DNA from 3 places in the Brachybacterium fresconis genome. Region 2 is predicted to be linked to each of the others. Evidence: predicted binding sites of a transcription regulator. Region 2 holds the regulator's gene; each other region holds the start of a gene.
What was found. The regulator LexA, encoded in region 2, represses DNA repair genes until DNA is damaged. The targets are predictions, from matches to a motif close to TCGAACANNTGTTCGA.
Positions count from the first base shown of each region.

Region 1: JOF44_RS02985 (HNH endonuclease signature motif containing protein) is a predicted target of LexA. The motif match lies at 1,306-1,321, and genes of this name have one in related genera.
Region 3: JOF44_RS17535 (HNH endonuclease signature motif containing protein) is a predicted target of LexA. The motif match lies at 1,612-1,627, and genes of this name have one in related genera.

Region 1 covers NZ_JAGIOC010000001.1:664,835-668,110, forward strand. The annotation lists gene JOF44_RS02985 (HNH endonuclease signature motif containing protein) at 1-1,266, opposite strand, end outside; gene nagE (N-acetylglucosamine-specific PTS transporter subunit IIBC) at 1,489-3,276, opposite strand, start outside.
Region 2 covers NZ_JAGIOC010000001.1:4,194,869-4,198,144, forward strand. The annotation lists gene JOF44_RS18605 (ATP-dependent DNA helicase) at 1-1,312, shown strand, start outside; gene lexA (transcriptional repressor LexA) at 1,361-2,056, opposite strand; gene JOF44_RS18615 (peptidoglycan-binding protein LysM) at 2,226-2,621, shown strand; gene nrdR (transcriptional regulator NrdR) at 2,650-3,111, shown strand; gene JOF44_RS18625 (HelD family protein) at 3,271-3,276, opposite strand, start outside.
Region 3 covers NZ_JAGIOC010000001.1:3,959,495-3,962,770, reverse strand. The annotation lists gene JOF44_RS17535 (HNH endonuclease signature motif containing protein) at 7-1,569, opposite strand; gene JOF44_RS17530 (PKD domain-containing protein) at 1,877-2,557, opposite strand; gene JOF44_RS17525 (DUF6318 family protein) at 2,970-3,276, opposite strand, start outside.

The DNA of each region.
Region 1 (3,276 bases), 3.5 Mb from region 2:
GCCCTTCTCGGGATTCCTGTGATCGTATTCCTCGATATGGTCCGCTTCGCCGATCGTGCACACATTGTTGGTGCAGCCGGGCACGGCGCAGACCGGGTCGAGCAGGCGGAGATGCTCGGCCATCGCGGTGGTCGGAGAGTACGTCGTCGGCGGCAGCGGAAGGTAGGCACCGTCGGAGGGATCGGTGAGGATCCGGTACCAGGTGGGCTCGTCGGCCGCGAGGTGGCGGGCCATCCGTGCGGGCAGCGGGATGGTGCCGTCGATGGTGCCGGGGGCGTCGGACTCCCCCAGCAGGGTCATGGCCGGGACGATCACCTGCAGGCGGAAGCGGCTCTGGGGCACCTGGACGCCCGAGGTCTCGAGCATGGTGCGGGTGAGGATCGCGTAGCGCAGGGCTGCCAGCGGCATGCGGTATGCCGTGCGGGCGACCTCGCCGTCGATGTCGAAGGGCGCGGGGCGCCCCTCCTTCGCGGCATGGCGCTGCTCGTTCTGGACGGCGCGCGCTGCCAGGTCGAGGCGGCGCGAGAGGTCGAGCATCTCGTGAATGGGTCCGGTGACGAGCAGGCAGGCGGTGCCGTCGTGATCAGGATTGATCTCGAGGGAGACGTCCCGCTGCTCGGGCGGCGTCTCACGGACCGCCGCCATCCCGAACCAGGCGATGAGCTTGCCCAGCTCCCGCGAGAACCGATCCGCGGTGATGTTCTCCAGGTCCCACTCGGCGACCCTGTCGTCGACCTGCTGGCACTGGTCGGAGGTGAGCCGACGAGTCCGTCGCAGCAGCTGCTCGAACCATGAGACCGGGAGGTGGCCTGCCTCGAGGCGGGCGAGCGTGTGGGGCAGGTCGACGACGGCGGTGGCGGCATCGCGCAGCAGCGTGCGCGCCCGATCCAGCGTGATCCGGCGCGCGTCGGCGACGAGGATCGCGTTCATGTCGCCCTCTTCGCTGGTGTCGTCCCAGAGCATGGCGAGCTTCCGCAGGCGACCGGCGTAGGCCAGGGCCTCCTCGTGATGGGTGGCGAACAGCTCTCGGGCGAGCTGCTCCTCGACGCATCCGGGTTCGACGTGCGAGTGGGCGGCGAAGGTGTCCGGATCCAGCGGCGTGTGGGCGCGGACCGGCGTGCGCGGGGGCCCGGCCGTGCGGGGAGCCTTCGCCGACGCGGCAGCGTGCGCGGTGTCGGTCGCGGCTGACTCAGCGGAGTCTGTCGAGTCGGCTGCGTGCGCCGAGTCGGCCGACATTCCCGTCGTCGTCGATGTTTTCGCGGCCATCCCGCACCCCCTCTGCTGCCCGAGTCGTTCCCTCTATTTTAGAAGCTCCGTTCGACGAATACCAGTGGTTTCGTGAACCCGTCCTAAATTGTGGATAACCACCCCGTGTGGAGGAAGGTTCGCGATGTGCCCACGCACGACGGCGGCCCGGCGTCGGGGTCTCCCCCGCCACCGGGCCGCCGCCCCGTTCACCGCGTCCGGGTGTCCCGGCCGCGCGTCCGCTCAGATCAGCTCGATCCGAGCCTCCTTGTCGTTGAGCACGATCACCGGTGTGACCGTCTCGTACCCCGCCACGCGGATCGCCGAGAGGTCTGCGCGCAGCAGCGGCGTGCCGGCGGTGACGTGCTCCCCGGTCTCCACGAGGGTCGTGAAGCCCTCGCCCTGCAGCTTCACCGTGTCGAGGCCGACGTGGACGAGCACCTCGGTGCCGTCGTCGAGGGTGAGCGCCACCGCGTGGCCGGTCGGGAACACGTGGGTGATGGTCCCGGCGGCGGGGGCGACGACCTCGCCCGAGGTCGGCTCGATCGCGACGCCCGGACCCATGATGCCCCCGGCGAAGGTCGGATCCGGCACCTCGGACAGCGGCACGACGGTGCCGGCCACGGGCTGGCGCAGGCGGACCAGGGAGCTCGTGCGCACCGCGGTGGCGGTGCTTCCGTCCGCTCCCCCGGTCGCGTCCGCGACGGCGCCCGGCTCCCCGGACTCGACCGGCTCCCTCTTCCCGGTCACGATGTCCTCCATGGCGTCCTTCACGAACTGGACGCTGGTGCCGTAGACGACCTGGACGGACTGTCCGCCCGGCTTCATGGTGCCAGCGGCTCCGGCGCGCTTGAGGGCGGCCTCGTCGACCGCCGTGGTGTCGGCGACCTCCATGCGCAGACGGGTCGCGCAGTTCTCGAGGTCGATGATGTTCTCCCGGCCGCCGAGTGCGGCGAGGAAGGCGGTGGCGGTCACGAGGTACTTGTCCGCGCCGGGGGCGACGGCGTCATCCTCGTCCACGAGGTCCTCGTCATCCTCCCGACCAGGGGTCTTCAGGTCGAAACGGCGGATGATGAAACGGAAGACGAGGAAGTAGACGACGAACCAGAACACGCCCATCAGCGGGATCGCCCAGGGGTTCTGCGCCATCGGGTTCACCCAGCCCAGCACCAGGTCGATGAAGCCGCCGGAGAATCCGAAGCCCATCCGCACCGGCAGCGCGGCGCTGACGCCCATGGAGATTCCCATGAACAGCGCGTGGACCACGTACAGGCCCGGAGCCAGGAACATGAAGGAGAACTCCAGCGGCTCGGTGACACCCACGAAGAACGAGGCGATGGCGCTGGAGAGCAGCACGCCGCCGGCGACCTTGCGACGGGCCGTCTTCGCCGTCACGTACATCGCCAGCGCCGCACCGGGCAGGCCGAGCATCATGATGGGGAAGAATCCGGTCATGTACTGGCCGGTCACGCCGTGGGTGCCTGTGGCGTCGAGGAAGTTGCCGAGGTCGTTGATCCCGGCGACGTCGTACCAGAACACGGAGTTCAGGGCGTGGTGGAGGCCCAGCGGGATCAGCAGACGGTTGAAGAAGCCGTAGATGCCCACGCCGACGGGGCCGAGGGTGAGGATGAACTCGCCGAAGCCGACCAGACCCGAGTACACCAGGGGCCAGACGAAGAACAGCACGAGGGCGACGACGAGCGAGATCCCGGCGGTGATGATCGCGACCGAGCGCTTGCCGGAGAAGAAGGACAGGGCGTCCGGCAGCTTCGTGTCCTTGAAGTGGTCGTACACCCAGGCGCCGATGAGGCCGCAGATGATGCCGACGAACACGTTCTCGAGGTTGTCGAAGGCCGGGTTGACCGCATCCTCCCCGATGCCCCGGAAAAGCGCGACGTTCTCCGGTTTCAGCAGCGTCGTCACCATGAGCCAGGAGACGAGGCCCGCGAGCGCGGAGGTGCCGTCGGATTTCCTGGCCATGCCGATGGAGATGCCGATGGCGAACAGCAGCGGCAGATGGTCCAGCAGCGC
Region 2 (3,276 bases):
CTTCGACAACCACGGCATCATCCCCGACCACGACGTCGTCGTCTTCGACGAGGCGCATGACCTCACCGGCCGGGTCACCGGCGCCGTCACCGAGGTCCTCAGCCCCGGCATGCTGCGGGGCACCGTGCGGGAGCTGCGCGGCCTGGGGGTCGCGGCGACGGCTCTCGACGACGCCGCCGAGGAGCTGCGGGAGGCCCTCGAGCTGGCGCCGGACGGCCGGGTGCTCGGTGACCTGCCCGACCGTCTGGCCGATGCCGTCCAGCAGCTGCGCGTCGAGGCGCGGACCGCCCACTCCGATGCGAAGGACGCCGGCGAGGACGGCTCCGCGTCCACGGCCGGGACCCGCAAGACGGTCCGGGCGAACCTGCAGGAGATCATCGACGTCTGCGAGCGGCTCGGCGCGCCGGGGGAGGACGACGTGGTCTCCGTCTCCCGCTCCCAGGCCACCGGTCGCTCCAGCATCCAGGTGGCGCCCCTCAGCGTCGCCGCCGCCATGCGCGGCGCGATCCTCGAGGACCGCACCGCCGTGCTCACCTCGGCGACGCTCGCCCTCGCCGGCCGTTTCGAACCCGCTGCCGGCGAGGTGGGCCTGGGCCGGGCCGGTCGCACCGAGGTGGACGAGCTGCCGCCGGGGGAGGACAGCGGAGCCTGGGCCGGCCTCGACGTGGGCAGCCCCTTCGCCTATCGGAGCCAGGGGATCCTCTACACCGCCCGCCACCTGCCGCAGCCCGGACGGGAGGGACCATCGCCGGCGATGCTCGACCACCTGACCGATCTGGTGGAGGCATCCCGCGGGGGCGCGCTGTGCCTGTTCTCCTCGCGCCGCGGCGCGGAACTGGCGGCCGAGCACGTGCGCGCCCGACTCGACCTCACGATCGAGGTGCAGGGGGAGGACTCGATGGCGAACCTGGTGCGGAACTTCCGCGAGGACGAGGACGCCTCCCTGTTCGGCACCCTCACTCTGTGGCAGGGGGTGGACGTCTCGGGCCGGTCGCTGCGTCTGGTCACCATCGACCGGATCCCGTTCCCGCGACCCGACGACCCGCTGACCTCCGCCCGCCAGGAGCGGATCGCCCGGCACGGCGGCAACGGGTTCATGTCCGTCTCCGCCCAGCACGCCGCGCTGCTGCTGGCCCAGGGCGCGGGGCGCCTGATCCGCTCGCAGGAGGACCGGGGCATGGTGGCCGTGCTGGATCCGCGCCTGGCCACCGCGCGCTACGGAGGCTTCCTGCGCGAGGCGGTGCCGCCGTTGTGGCCGACGGCCGATCCCGAGGTCGCGCTCGGCGCTCTGCGCCGTCTCGCCGATTCCTGAGACCGCCGCGGCGGCGGGCCCGAGGGCCGGTCGCAGCGGCCGGGGCGCTCAGACCGCGCGCAGCACCGCGACGACCTTGCCGAGGATCTCGGCGTGGTCGCCCAGGATCGGGGCGAAGGCTGGGTTGTGCGGCATGAGCCAGACGTGGTCGTCGCGCTGCACGAACGTCTTCACGGTGGCCTCTCCGTCGATCATGGCGGCGACGATCTCACCCTTCTCGGCCGAGCGCTGAGAGCGCACCACCACCCAGTCGCCGTCGCAGATGGCGGCGTCGATCATGGAATCGCCGACGACCTGCAGCAGGAAGAGGTTCCCGTCGCCGACCAGGCGCGAGGGGAGGGTGAAGACGTCCTCGACCTGCTCCTCGGCCGTGATCGGCACCCCGGCTGCGATCCGGCCGACCAGCGGCACCGTGACCGACTCGGGGGATATGTCCGGGATCGGCACGGGGGCCGGGGCACCGTCCTCCTCGGGCATCACGACCTCCATCGCCCGCGGGCGCTTCGGATCCCGTCGCAGGAAGCCCTTGCGCTCGAGCGCCTGGAGCTGATGGGACACCGACGAGGAGGACGTCAGGCCGACGGCGTCGCCGATCTCCCGCATCGTGGGCGGGTACCCGTGGGCGGAGACCGCGTCGTTGATGGTCTCCAGGACGAGGCGCTGGCGACGGGTGAGGCCGGCCGTCGCGGGATCCGCCGGGGCGTCGCCGCGGGACCGGATCGGCGGGGGGGTGCTCGGCGTCATCGTGCGGCCTCCTGGCTTCGTCTGTCGGACCCTCGCGGTTCCGTTGTCCTGTCACCCAGCCTAGGGCGGCGCGCACCGGATGCCAAACAGGTGTTCGAGATTCCTCTTGCGTGTCGCGCCGCTCCCCGGCTACAGTCGCACAAAGATTCGATCGAACAGGAGTTCGGATATGACGACGCAGACCGCGACGGTCCTTCCCTTCCGGCAGCATCGCGACCAGCACGACGCGCAGGCCTCTCGAGCGGATGTTCGACTCGAGCCCACCCGGCGCGGTCGCGCGCTGCTGACGCTGGCAGCCTTCGTGCTCGGGCTCCTCGTCGCCGGCGCCCTGCTGCTGGTGTTCGACGTGCCCTCCGCCGTGGCGGGCCCTGAGCCGGAGCCTCCGACGACCATCACGGTCGAGGCCGGGGACACCCTGTGGGGCTACGCCGAGCAGTACGCTCCGGCACCGATGAGCGAGCGGGAGTACATCGCCGAGGTGCGCACGCTCAACCAGTTGGCCACCGGGCGCGTCACCGCCGGTCAGCAGATCGAGCTGCCGTCGCCGGGATCCCTCGAGCGCTGAGCGGGCGACGTGCCGGTATCCTGACCGGATGCACTGCCCGTTCTGCCGCCATCCTGACTCCCGGGTCGTGGATTCGCGCACGTCCGACGACGGCGCGACCATCCGGCGCCGTCGTCAGTGCCCGAACTGTTCGCGGCGCTTCTCGACTTCCGAGACGGCCTCCCTGTCCGTGCTCAAGCGCTCCGGCGTCAGTGAACCGTTCAGCCGGGCGAAGGTGATCTCCGGCGTGCGCAAGGCCTGCCAGGGTCGCCCGGTCAGCGACGACCAGCTGGCGATGCTCGCCCAGCGGGTCGAGGAGACGATCCGCTCCAGCGGCCAGGCGGAGATCGACGCGCACCAGGTCGGCCTGTCGATCCTGCAGCCGCTGCAGGAGCTCGACCTGGTCGCCTACCTCCGGTTCGCGAGCGTGTACCAGGACTTCGACACGCTCGAGGACTTCGAGAGCGAGATCGCCCGGCTGCGCGCCGAGGCGGCCTCCGCGTCGGTCTGAGAGACGGGTCGATCCCGACGGAGCGTGGGGGTTTCCAGATTTCTGCGCCGATCGGTTCGAAGCAGCCGTCGGCTGTGCATAAGATGTCCCCCGTGCACTCTCGCAGTGCACGACCGATCGGCGGTCGCGGAGGGGAAGCCGCGGCCGCCGATCCCGGTCTCAGGA
Region 3 (3,276 bases), 240 kb from region 2:
GTCGCGTCACCCCGCACGGGGGTACGCGTCGCCAGGGTCCCCATCATCGGGCGGCGGGACCGTCGGCAGCGGGTCGGCGGGCGGCCCGTCGGCCGGTGCGGAGTCGACGGGCGGCTGAAGCGCGGGGGCGGACGAGGTGTATCGGTGTCCCGTCGGCGTGGTGATCGTCAAGGTGCTCGGTTCGCCGTCGGCCCCGGGCTGCTGGGTGGTCGTCCAGCCGGGGATCTCCTTGACCAGGTTGAAGCGCTGGCAGTGCCCGATGCCGTTGTCGGCGGTCGTTGCGCCGCCGTCTGCGTAACGGGTCGCGTGATCGATGTCGTGGATGGCCGCATCGCACCAGGGCGTGCGGCAGCGCTGGTCCCGCTGCAGGATGAAGCGGCGGACCTCCCCGCGGAACAGCCTCCTGCGCGGATCGGCGGCGACCAGCTCCCCGGTGCGGGGATCGGTGTACAGGCGTCGGATCCAGCGGGCGGCGTTCGTCAGGTCGTTCGGCGAGGGCCCGGTCGGCCCGGCCCGTCGCTCTGGTTCGCATGGGGCTCGTTCCGGATCCTCCGTCGCGTCCGGTCCGTGCGCAAGCTCGTCCTGCACGGCGTGCTCCGGGGCTGCTCCGGCCTGACCGTCGTCGACCCCGCTCAACTCGGTCTCATCCGGGTCCGGCGACCTGCGAATGCCTGCGGGGCTCGAGGCGACACCCAAGGCGATGTCTCGGGCGAGGCGGCCCGGGATCGGGTGCCCGTCCATCCACGCCGCCCGGTCGTCGTCGTTCAGCAGCGTCGTATCCGTCATCAGCAGGTTGACCTCGACCGGAATCTCATCGACGGTCTTCGCACCGGTGACGCGCTCGACGAGCGTATCGGCCATGATCTGCCCCTTGCTCCGCTCATCGCCCGAGCTCTTCGCGGATTTCGCCACCTGGGTGAGCGTCTTGTATGCGGCGACGCCGTCCTTCGTCGGCAGCACAGAGCGGAGGATCGACATGCCATCGGGAGCGGGCCGGAGCGACGTCCTCCGATCGGCCACGGCCCTCTTCGCCCGAGCCACGGCCGCCGCGGGGTCAAGCTCCTGAGCGCGGGCACGAGTGACGTTCCCGGTGCGCGTCGCGGTGAGCGTCGGCAGTCGAGGCTCCAGCTCGGCATCGATCTGTGCCCGCTTGTCATCGTCGAGCACGAACACGTTCTTGGCGACCTCCTGTGCGGCCCATTCGCTGATCTCGCCGCGCTCGAGCAGACTCGTGGTGCGCGGCAGAGTCTCGATCAGAACGCGATGCAGAGCCACCTGACCGGAGGCCTGCGTGGGGGTGATGCGACGAGCCATCGCTATCTGGTCGGCAACCCCACGACCGCGTAGTGCACGGGGGACGTCCTGGCGTCGCTGCAGATCGACCTGCGAGTCCCGGAACGCGATCTCGGCATGGGCCTGGGCTGCGCTGATCGTGCCCTTCGCCCGTTCGAGCGAGCTGATGGTGTCGATCAGATCCGGATCGGAGACCCTCTTCAGGTCGTCGGCTCGGGGAGCCCGCTCGAGGAGCGCAGCCAGGGACGCGTTCCACTCCTGCACTGAGGTTGCCATGGTCGCCTCCTCTCCCGTTCTCGGAGCTATCGCCCCGTCCCGTCGAACCCTTGTTCGTTCCTGCGCTTCCAGCGTCGCCCGCAGGCAGGAGCTCGGCAATGTTCGATGCCCAGATGTGGACAAGGGTGCTGTGTGGAGGAAAGACGAATCGATGTCCGCGCCGTCGGAACCTCGGTCGAAGGGGCGCAACCGCGATGGCACGCAAAGCGCCGATCTCGATCGTCGCGCGGCCACGGGCAGACAACGCAGAGCGCCCATCGCCGCGTCGACGATGGGCGCTCATGAGACGCGCAGCCCGCAACGCTGCTCAGGTCTCGCGATGTGTCGCCTCAGGGTCCTGCGGGCCCTCTGTCTCCGCCGTGCGCTCCGGAACCCACGGGTCCTCGTTCTCGTCCACCGGCACATCACCGTCGACCAGTCGGGATTCCAGCGACTTCGAGTAGACCGGAATCGGGTCCGACGCGACCTCGATCGTGCCGTCGATGTCCTGCCACGGGCCGCCGGCCACGGAGAACTGACCGCTGAACGTCGTCGTCAACGTGACGTCGTACCACCCCTCGTACCGGTAGGTTCCCGAGACGGCCTCCGACGGATACGGCTCCCCCGCATCCGTCGTCGTGATCGTGTTCCCGTCGCCGAGATCCCAGTGGTAGGACACCGGGACCGCACGCACGGACACCGGCACGCCGAGGACCTCGGTCGCCAGAGTCTGCGACTGGGACTCCGCGTAGAGCACGTTGACCATGTTGACCGGCAACCAGCCATCTTCCGGACCTGCACTCGCGACAAGTGGCTCGACTTCCATCGACTCGAAGTCGCTCCGCGTGATAGTGATGACGACGGGCTCCGACGACCCTTCAGCTGGTGCCCCACCGCCGCCGCGGGCTGTGCAGTCGAACCCGAGCAGCTCCTCAGAATCGGCCTGCGTGTCCACCCTGACCCGCTCTGAAGTCAGGTATCCCTCACCGTCAGCGGCGACGGTATCCATGAGCCCGCACCCCATATTGGCGAGATTGCAGACCGTGCCAACTGACGCGTCACCGTCATCCGGAAGGTCCTCGCAGGTGTATTTGCTGTTGGTGCCGAGCGCACGAGAGGTGACATAAACGTCCGGCGTTACACCATTCGACGAACTTGAAGGCTCGCCACCACTTCCAGCTTGCCCGTATCTCAAATCACTCTCAGCCAGCGAGCGCCCAACGCCTAGCGCGCCGTCATCAATAATAGATGAAACACCTCCATCTCCACCCGATCCATTATCCGCGCCCCCCAAAGCCGGGAAGGGCTGAATATTCACCGTTTCCGCATTCGCTATCGGAGCAACAGTCACAACCATCAGGAATGAAATGCCCAGTAATAGCCAGGAGTAGACCCCTCGAAGCTTACGGAACAAACACCTATCACTCACTCCCTGCCTCCCCAAACGACATGCCGCCGATCACCCAACTCCCGTCAACCCAGGTGACCCCCGCAATAGCCGTGTAGTCAGTGGCCTCCGCATGGAGGACTTCTTTCGAGTCGCCAGGAGCCTCATGCTTGCCGACAGTGAATATGTATCCGATTTCATAATCAAAGTTTTCGGACTCGTAATGAGTAATCCCGAAGTCCGAAATCTCCACAGGACCCCAGGTCAACCCGTCCTCAAATCCATCGATCTGCGTCTCGAACTTTTCGCACGCTTCGCAGCCTTCAGAATAGAGCTCACCT